DNA from 2 places in the Pseudarthrobacter sp. NKDBFgelt genome. Region 2 is predicted to be linked to the other one. Evidence: predicted binding sites of a transcription regulator. Region 2 holds the regulator's gene; the other holds the start of a gene.
What was found. Region 2 encodes LexA, which represses DNA repair genes until DNA is damaged. Its sites were predicted from a motif close to TCGAACANNTGTTCGA; they were not measured.
Positions count from the first base shown of each region.

Region 1: the regulator LexA is predicted to act here: its motif matches at 2,083-2,098, upstream of ACKAE7_RS14285 (DUF6504 family protein).

Region 1 covers NZ_JBJURL010000053.1:12,276-17,330, reverse strand. Annotated here, with positions in the region: gene ACKAE7_RS14290 (DNA polymerase III subunit alpha) at 1-1,717, opposite strand, end outside; gene ACKAE7_RS14285 (DUF6504 family protein) at 1,714-2,049, opposite strand; gene ACKAE7_RS14280 (hypothetical protein) at 2,212-2,601, shown strand; gene ACKAE7_RS14275 (chorismate mutase) at 2,621-2,941, opposite strand; gene ACKAE7_RS14270 (VOC family protein) at 2,961-3,383, shown strand; gene ACKAE7_RS14265 (SOS response-associated peptidase) at 3,426-4,187, opposite strand; gene ACKAE7_RS14260 (mycoredoxin) at 4,318-4,575, shown strand; gene ACKAE7_RS14255 (biotin/lipoate A/B protein ligase family protein) at 4,667-5,055, opposite strand, start outside.
Region 2 covers NZ_JBJURL010000010.1:34,593-39,647, reverse strand. Annotated here, with positions in the region: gene ACKAE7_RS04450 (ATP-dependent DNA helicase) at 1-1,722, shown strand, start outside; gene lexA (transcriptional repressor LexA) at 1,872-2,606, opposite strand; gene ACKAE7_RS04440 (LysM peptidoglycan-binding domain-containing protein) at 2,932-3,348, shown strand; gene ACKAE7_RS04435 (histidinol-phosphate transaminase) at 3,422-4,540, shown strand; gene hisB (imidazoleglycerol-phosphate dehydratase HisB) at 4,601-5,055, shown strand, end outside.

The DNA.
Region 1 (5,055 bases), on a different contig from region 2:
GGCCCAGCCCGCTGGGCTGCACCGGGGTGCGGTCCAGGAGGGTGGCGTCACCAAGGATGACGCCACACGGATGCATGGAAATATGGCGGGGCAGCCGGTCAAGCCGTTCCGTCAGGTCAACCAGCAGGTCAAGCTGCTGGTTGCCGTCCATTTCCCGCTGTTCCACCCGGCCGGCGAATTCCCGGAGTTCAGGTTTTTCCTGCAGGGCCTCGCGGAATTTCCGCGCGGAAAAACGCCACAGCTGCTTGGCAATCTCCCCCACCTCGTCGCCGTCCATGCCCAGGGCCATACCGGCATCCCGCACGGCACCCCTGGCCCGGTAGCCGTTCTGCATGCTCATCAGGGTGACCCGCTCGGACCCGAAACGCTTGAAAATGCGGTGGTAGACGTTGTGCCGCTCTGCGCTTTCAACGTCAATATCGATGTCCGGAAGGGTGGCCCGGTCCCGCGACAGGAAACGTTCAAAGATGAGGTCGTGCTGCAGGGGGTTCACCTGGCTGACATCAATCAGGTAATTGACCAGGCTGGAGGCGCCTGATCCCCTGGCTGCCGCACGCACCCCCATCTCCTGGATCATGCGTGATACCTCGGCGACGGTCAGGAAGTAGGAAGAAAACCCGAGGTTGCGGATGATGCCCAGCTCATGGTCGAGCCGGGAGAGCATCCTCTCTTCGGTAGCACCAGCAATTCCCGGAAAGCGCCGGCTGATACCGGCCTGGCACCGCTGCACCAGTTCAACGTGTGGATCCTGGCTGATCCCAATGACTGAGGCTTCGGGCACAACCGGCTGCTTCCAGCCCATGTCCGTTTCCGGATCTATCCGGCAGCGGTCGGCGAGCGCCTCAGTTTGCGCCATCAGCTGTTTCAGGTCTGCGGCACCGTATCCTGCCGCTGAAATGATCTCTTTGCCCAGCCGGAGCATTTCCGATGCGAATTTCAGCCACCCCTGCCCGGTTGGCTGCAGCAGCGGTTCATCCGCAAGTTCGGGTAGGGATTTCAGGGTGCGGGCTGAGTCGAGCACATCTGCGGTGGGGGCGCCGTCTGCTGCGCAGTACCTGACGGCGTTGGTCAGGACAGCCGGAACCTGATGCTCTTCGGCAAGCTTGAGCATCCGGACGGCGTGGGCGGTACTCAACGGCTTTCCCGGGGCGCTGAGCTGGGACACGATTTCGGCCACCAGTGTGCCTGGGGGCATTGCATCCAGCCACTGCTTGAAAAGGGTGCGCGGGCGAAGGTAACGTCGCCCTCCAATGGCCCGTCCGACGTCGGAATCAGGCCCGAGCAGGACAGTCAGCACCGGTTTGAGGGTTTGCGGATCGAGGGTGCGGGACGCCAGCTCTGCCCGGGTGACGGCTACCGGGACAGTTCCACCGGCTGTTCCCGTGGTGCGGGCGTGGGCATCGGAAATCAGCCTGCACAGGGCGCGGTAGCCTGCCCCGTTGTTGTGGCCCCGGGCCAGTACCACCACCCTGCCCGCCAGCTGCGTGCGGTGGTCGCCGTCGTCGTCGAATACGGCAAGGTCAACGCCAACGATGGGATCGATGCCTGCCGCCATGCATGCCTTGAGGTGCTTGATGGTTCCGTACAGCCCGTCCCTGTCCGTGCAGGCGAGAGCGGTTGCGCCGTCAGCGGCGGCGGCCTGCGCCAGTTCCTCGGGCCATGAGACGCCGTAGTGGGCGCTGAAAGCGGTGGAAACGTGAAGATGGGTGAAACTCATGCTGTCCAGGGCCGGAGTGCGTCATGGATACGCAGGAGCCGCCACCGGCCGCTGCGGATATGCCGGGTGAGGTCAAGGGTCAGCGGCTCTTCCGCGGCTTCTGTACCTCGCGCCGGGGTGGAGGGAAGCACCTGGACGCGCCAGATCTCATGGTCCACCACTCCGGGTCCGCTGCCCAGCGGTGCGCGGGTTTCTTCAGCCCACCATTGCCGGCGTTCGTACCAGCGCACCGGTTCAGCGCAGACGGCATAGGACCGCCCTGCCCACAGCAGGCCGCTGGGTTCACCGTCCGCAGTGCAGTCGACTTCCACGGATTCGCTGAACATACCCATGGCGCCTCCCGGAGTGGATCTAACTGGAAACATTCGAACACATATTCGAATGGAACCAGTCTACCCCTGCTCTGAACGGGAGCATAGATGGGTCGAGGGAGCGACAAAAGAGATTGCACAGGAAGGGTGGACGGACCGATCACCAGGGAGCAGGATTGTGCCATGAAAACCCAAGACGCACTTCTGAAGCAGGCAAGCATCACAGCCCAGGATTCCACCATGGTGGCCACGTTCGATATAGACGGCACCATCCCGGATTCGGGCGCCTATGTGGTGGGGCTGATGGGGGCCACCCCCGACTATTCCTCGCAGCGGAGGCTGTGTATTGAGTTCATGAACGGGAAGGCCATTGCCTTCTATTCCTTCAACCGCGAACAGGGAGTCGAGGAAGACTACGACCTGTCCGGGGTAACCCATTCAGAGAACAGCATCACCGGCAGCTTTCCCCTTGCCGCCCTGGACGGCCTGGGCAAGGGGCACCTCATGTCAGCCTTCAGCGAGGCGGAGGGCAGGGAGTACCAGCACGGCGTCCCTGTGGAGGAGAACCTGTAGTAAGCCGTTCAGGGAGGGCTTAGCTGTTCTCTTTGTGGACCTTCAGTTCCAGTTCGATGAACCCGGAGATCATGGCCCGGTACGTGGACTCGACGATGTCCGGGTCAATGTCCTTCTTTTCCGCGGCTGAGCGGACGTGTTCGATGATCCGCTCCACCCGGCCGGGCGCACGGACCTCGGCGTCGTCGCCCTTGAGCGTTCCGGCAATGCGGATCAGCCGTTCGCGGCGGGCGATGAGGGTGACGATCTGCTCATCCACTTCGTCAACAGCAACCCGGACGGCAGCGAGCTGTTCCTTGTCGGCCAAAGCATCTCTATCGTTTCCTTGAATTGTCGCCATCGTCTGACAGTATCGAAGCATGCAGCCAAGAGTCGACTTCATTTCACTGGGCGTCCGCAGTGTTGCCGCGTCCCGGGCCTTCTATGTTGACGGGCTTGGTTGGTCTGTCCACCGGGAAGTTCCCGGCGACGTGGTGTTCATCCAGGTGAACCACGGGCTTGTGCTGTCCCTGTGGGATGTGAGCCAGATGCAGGCAGACGCCGGCGTCACGGCGTCCGGGGGTGTCCCCTGCATCACGCTGAGCCACAACCTTCCCGGCACTGAGGACGTGGACCGCGTCATGGAGGAGGCCGCCGCCGCCGGGGCGGAGATCGTCGCCGAGCCCATCACCCAGCCGTGGGGCGGCTACAGCGGCTACTTCGCGGACCCAGACGGTTTCCGCTGGGAGGTGGCGTACAACCCCACCTGGGCAGTGGACGACGACGGCGCGGTCACCGTTTAGCCCTCCCCCGAGGTTTGGTCCGGGCTGCTGGAGGGCCCGCTGCTAGAAGAGTGCTTCCACGGGCCGGATCAGTTCCGGCCCGTTGTTCCTGACGTTGCCGACCTCTTTCCCTACGGACTCTACGTGCCAGTCAGCGGCCACGTCCTTGACCCCCGCCCGGACCAGGTCCACGAGTCCGGCCGGATCGTCGGCCTGGGGGTCCAGCCAGGCCTGCATCGTGGCTTTGTCCATGGGTAGGGGCACCCGGTCATGGAGTTCCGTGAGCTTTCCAAACACCGTGGACTCACTGCCGGGCGGGGGCGTGTCAGCGGTCAGGATGGACGTTGAGAGCAGCCACCCGCCCGGCTCCCCTGCCGGCCAGGAGGGATCCTTCCACCACTCATAGAGCCCCGCAAACACCAGGCCATGGCCAGCGCCCGGGTGCACGTAGTAGGGCTGCTTGGACTTCCCGGGCCCCTGCTTCCATTCGTAGTAGCCGTCTGCCGGGACAGCGCAGCGGCGGGACTGCATGGCTTTCCGGAACGCCGGTTTCTCAAGGACGGACTCGCTGCGTGCGTTGATCATCCGGGAGCCGATTCCCGGGTCCTTGGCCCAGGACGGGACCAGTCCCCAGCGGGCGACGTGGAGCTGGCGGACATGTTTGTTCCCGGACTCGCCGTCCACCAGGCGTTCCAGGACGATGGGAACCGCGTCCGTCGGCGCAACATTCCACGACGGCGGGATGCTGACCTCGTCCTCAAGCTCGGCGTCGAACTCGGCAAGGAGGTCCCCCACGGCGCGTGCCATTACGTAGCGTCCACACATGGCTCCAGCATGCCATCGGCGGCAGAAGCTGTCATCCAAGGAGGCCCGGCGGGCCCCAGTACCGGGGAATAGCGGACTGCACGCTACCGTTACAGGAACGAAACCGTTATCAAGCACAGAGGAGAGCTCCGTGGACTTCACTCCCGAATCCGGCACTATCACCATGTTTTCCACCACCTGGTGCGGCTACTGCAACCGGCTGAAGAAGCAGCTTGATGCCCAGGGCATCGGCTACACCGAGATCAACATCGAGGAAGTGGAAGGCACCGCCGAACTCGTGGAGCAGCTGAACGGTGGAAACCAGACCGTCCCCACCGTCCTCTTCCCGGACGGCACCGCCGCCACGAACCCTTCCGCTGCCGAGGTCAAGCAGCGCCTCGCAGCCTAGCCGGCACGCCACCCCGGCTGGGACCAACAGAACGGGACCAACATTTCCCAATGTTGGTCCCGTTTGCTGTGCCCGGCAGCAACCAGCCGGGTCATGCCCCCAGGCTGCTGAACGAAGCGGTTCTCAGCGGCGCATGGCCGGCATAAACGGAAAGCAGGGCTTCCTCCACGGCTGGGACATCCACGCCAGGCACAAGGTCGTCCACCGCCCCTGCCGTGGCAGGGTCCCAGTCCAGGCCCAGGGCGGCGTAGCTGTCGGTCAGCACTTTGCGGATCGGCGCCGAGTTTTCCACCACGATCACCGAACTAAACAGCCAGCCGCCGGCCACCACGCGCTGGGCCGTACCCACCAGTTTCACACGGTGCGCGCCGTCGGCCGGGTCCGTGCCGTGCACGCTGAACTCGCCGGGGCAGTATTCCCCGGGAATCTCGCCCACAGCCGCCTGCACGCCGACCCGGCGCAGGGCGTCCGCAAACAGCT
Region 2 (5,055 bases):
GACAGGCCCGTCAAGGTGGCCCTGGTCAAGGGGCGGTCCAACTACGTCTGCCGGCACAAGCTGGAAGGCGGCTTCCCGAGCGAGGAACCGGCGGAAGGCCAGCTGTTCAGCCTGGGCGAGGACACCAGCGTCCCGCACTTTGCCGCAGCCGTTGGCGGCCCTTCGTCCCAGCTCGGCAAGGAAGTGGTGCGGCTGCGGGAGTGGGCGGAGAAGACCGCCACGGGGGACCGGGATGAGCTCCTGCCGGGCGTCACGGACCGTGCCTGGCGCCAGGTGTCCGTGACGTCCATGGAGTGCCTGGGCGCCCAAAAGTGCCCCATGGCAGCAGAGTGCTTCAGTGAACTCGCCCGCCAGGACGCTGCTGAGGCCGATGTTGTGGTCACGAACCACGCCATGCTTGCAGTCAGCGCCTTTGAGGGGCTGGCGGTCCTGCCCGAGTATGACGTGGTGGTGGTGGATGAGGCGCACGAACTCCAGGACAGGGTTACCGGTGCGGTGTCCGGCCAGCTGTCGGTGGCCATGGTGCACGCCGCTGCCTCCGGCGCCCGCAAGCACACCGCCATCACCGTTGACGCGCTCAACGCCGCGGCCGCCAACCTGGAGCTTGCCCTCGCCGGCGTGCCGAACGGGCTGCTGCCCAACGGACTGAATGACGAACAGCTGGACTGTGTGGACCAGTTGCGCGACGCCTGCCGGGCCGCCCTCTCGGATTCGAAGGGGGACAGTACTACAGCGCCCGACGGCGGCAGGCAGCTTGCGCGGTCCCGCCTGATGCTCATCCTGGAACTTTGCGAACGGCTCCTCGCTGCCCGGGAGAACCGCGAAGTAGTGTGGTTTTCCCGCGCCAGCTCCTTTGATCCCGCGCAAGGGTTCTCCCCGCCTGATGAGACAGCGCCGGCGTTGATCAACATTGCGCCCCTCTCCGTGGCCGGGCGGCTGCGGGAAGGCCTGTTCGCCGGACACACTGTTGTGCTGACCTCCGCCACACTGGCCATCGGTTCAGCATTTGAACCTGCCGCCGGCGGACTGGGCCTCGTGGGTGAGGGTGCTCCCCAATGGAAGGGCGTGGACGTGGGCTCGCCGTTCGACTACCCCAAACAGGGCATCCTCTATGTGGCAGGGCACCTGCCGAAGCCCGGCAGGGGCTCATCCCCGGAAGCGCTGGACGAACTCGAGGCGCTGATCCGTGCTTCCGGCGGCGGCGCACTGTGCCTGTTTTCTTCCCGGCGTGCCGCGGAGGAGGCCGCCGAGGCCCTGCGCCCAAAGCTGGACATGACGGTCCTGTGCCAGGGCGACTCCACCATGACGGCACTGGTGAAGCAGTTTGCGGACGAGCCCGACACCTGCCTGTTCGGAACCATGTCCCTGTGGCAGGGCGTGGATGTCCCGGGCGGTTCGTGCCGGCTTGTGGTGATAGACCGGATTCCTTTTCCGCGGCCGGACGATCCCCTGATGACGGCGCGCTCCCGTGCCGTGGCGCAGGCCGGCGGAAACGGCTTTATGTCGGTGTCGGCCACCCATGCCGCCATCCGGCTCGCGCAGGGCGCAGGCCGGCTGATCCGCTCCACCGGGGACAAGGGAGTGGTGGCGGTCCTTGACTCCAGGCTCGCCACGGAGCGCTACGCCGGGTTCCTTCGGGGAGCGCTGCCGCCGTTTTGGTCTACAACGGACCGGAAGACGGCAATCGCGGCACTGGAGAGGCTGGCCGGGGAAAACACCTGACGCCCTGGGCAGGGCTGGGCCTCCAGGAAGCCGGCCCTGTGCAGGGCCGGCTTGCCCAAGGGGGATCCGGCCAGCGCACTGCGCAGGGCCGGATGTGCCCTGGGCTAATGGGGCTGTGGGCTGGTTCTGCCTGGGCCAGTAGCGGGCGGTTACAGCGAGCGGAGGACTGACACGACCTTGCCCATGATGGTGGCGTGGTCCCCGAGGATGGGCTCGTACTGGGTGTTCTGGGGGAGCAGCCAGGTGTGGCCGTCGCGCTGCCGGAACGTTTTCACGGTGGCCTCGTCGTCGAGGAGGGCAGCGACGATGTCGCCGTTGGCTGCGTCCGCCTGGCGGCGGACCACCACCCAGTCGCCATCACAAATGGCTGCATCCACCATGGAATCCCCGGCCACCCTGAGCATAAACAGTTCGCCCTGGCCCACCAGCTGCCGGGGGAGCGGCATAACGTCCTCCACCTGCTGGTCGGCAAGAATGGGGCCACCAGCGGCGATGCGGCCCACGAGTGGGACCATCGCGGTGTCCAGGGCCGTGGGCAACTCCGTGACGGTGGCCCCGCCTGCGGAGATTCCTGCTGATGGCTGGCTGGCCGGCTTGGCCGCGCCGCCGTCCAGGGTCAGGGGCATGAGGACTTCCATGGCGCGCGGACGCTTAGGGTCACGGCGGAGGTAGCCGAGTTTCTCCAGCTGGGCCAACTGGTGCGTGACGCTTGAAAGGCTGGCCAGTCCCACAGTGTCACCGATCTCCCGCATGGACGGGGGGTAACCGTTCTCATTGACGGAGCGCTGGATGGTTTCGAGGATCTTTTTTTGCCGTGGCGTCAGGCCCTTGGCGGTCCTCTTCGGTTGCGCGGTTGCCCTGCCCCCGGCGGCTGCTGCTGCCATATTCGCCAATGCCTTTCGGTGTCCGCGGGGCCCCTTCCACGGCCAGGCCCTGGAGGATCCCGCCCCATAATGTCAGACCCTGCTGATCGACTGTCCGGGTGGTTGTTCTTTTGTTCAAAACTAGGCCAGCCACACTGCTTTTTCAAACATTTGTTCTAGCGAGTCTCGACAATGTTCGTTGATAGGTGCTAAAACTGAAGAAGCAAAGTTCGAACATATGTTCTACTGCGAACACGGGCCATTCGAAGATGGCGCCGGAACGCCCCTGCCGGGGCGCGGAGCAGAACATCCGGGCAGCACAGTATGGTCCAGGAGGGCTCAGTTCATGTCAGCTACATCTGTTTCGCGGGGTTCACGTCCACAGCTGCACTCAGTGCAGCAACTTCTGTCCCGGCCTGAAGGGCGGCAGCCGGAACGGCCGGCAGCCCTTCCGCCCCTGCGGCTGACCCGCCGCGGCCGCATCGTGCTGATCGGGATTCCCCTGGTGCTGCTGGCCGCCCTGCTGCTCTCCCTGGCCGGCTTCTTCAACTCCCCGGCGAAAGCCTCCGACTCTGCTGCGGACCTAGAAACGACGTCCGCGGTCAGCGTGACGGTCCAGCCCGGCCAGTCGCTGTGGGGCATCGCGGCCACCGTGGCGCCGGAGCGCGATGCACGTGATGTTGTGGCGGATATCGTGCAGCTGAACAACCTGTCCGCAGGCACGGTCTTCCCGGGGCAGCAGCTGTTCGTACCCGCCGCTTGATTTGGCACATGCCGAGGGCGAACAGGATGCCGTCACATTTTCCGGCACCCGGCACGGGCACTAAACTGTTCAGGTGAATGACCAGCTAGAACGCCTGAACCGGCTTCCCCTCCGCAGCAACCTCCGCGGGCTTACCCCTTATGGTGCGCCACAGCTGGACGTCCCCATCCTCCTCAACGTCAACGAGAATACACATGGTGTTCCGGCGGACGTGCGGGCTGCCATCAGCGCGGCGGTGTCCGAGGCCGCCGCAGGACTGAACCGCTACCCGGACCGGGAGTTCACGGAACTGCGGAAAGCGCTGGCGGAATACCTGGGCCACGGATTGGACGAGACCAACCTCTGGGCCGCCAACGGCTCCAACGAGGTGCTCCAGCAGATCCTCCAGGCCTTCGGCGGCCCCGGACGCACAGCGCTCGGCTTTCCGCCCACGTACTCCATGTACCCGCTGCTGGCCAGCGGAACGGACACCGAATACATCGTCGGTGAGCGCGCCGAGGGCTACGGCCTCAGCGCCGAATCCGCGGCGCGGCAGGTCAAGGAACTGCAGCCCAACATCGTGTTCCTCTGCTCACCCAACAACCCCACGGGGACGGGACTGGGGCTGGACGTCGTGGAGGCCGTCTATGAGGCCGGTGAAGCAACCCAGACCATCGTCATTGTGGATGAGGCCTACCACGAGTTCGCACACGACGGGACGCCCAGTGCACTGACGTTGCTGCCCGGCCGGGAGCGGCTGATCGTGTCCAGGACCATGAGCAAGGCCTTCGCGCTGGCAGGAGCCCGCCTGGGCTACATGGCTGCAGCACCCGAAGTTGCCGATGCGCTGCGCCTGGTCCGGCTGCCGTACCACCTCTCCGCCATCACGCAGGCCACCGCACTGGCTGCCCTCCAGCACCGTGAGGCGCTGATGGCGGATGTGGAAGACATCAAGAGGCAGCGGGACCGCATCGTGTCGGAGCTGACGCGCATGGGCCTCAAACCTGCGGCGTCCGACTCCAACTACGTCTTTTTCGGCGGACTGGAGAACCCGCACCGGGTCTGGCAGCAACTGCTGGATGCGGGCGTACTGATCCGGGACGTGGGGATTCCGGGCCATCTTCGCGTCACGGCCGGAACTGAGACCGAAACCACAACCTTCCTCACATCCCTGGAAAGCATCCTTGCAAGCCAGGCCACGCTTCCCGCCTAGACTGGAAGCAGCGGCGCTGGACGCCCTGAACCACCCCTTCTGCCCAAAAGGACCCAACGCATGAGTACCACCGGATCGAACGTGGCTGCGGCCCGCACTGCGCGCATGGAACGTGCCACCAGTGAGTCGTCCGTGCTCGTGGAAATCAACCTGGACGGCACCGGCATCTCGGACATCGACACGTCGGTACCGTTCTACGACCACATGCTCACGGCGCTGTGCAAGCACTCGCTGATCGACATGACCGTCAAAGCCACGGGCGACATCCACATCGACGTCCACCACACGGTGGAGGACGTCGCCATCACCTTCGGAGAGGTGCTGCGCACCGCACTCGGGAACAAGGCCGGCATCCGCCGGTTTGGCGAGGCTACCGTCCCCCTTGACGAGGCCCTGGCCCACGCCGTCGTCGATGTTTCCGGGCGTCCCTACCTGGTGCATGGCGGCGAGCCCGCAGGCCAGGAATACCACCTGATCGGCGGCCACTTCACCGGGTCCCTCACCCGCCACGTGTT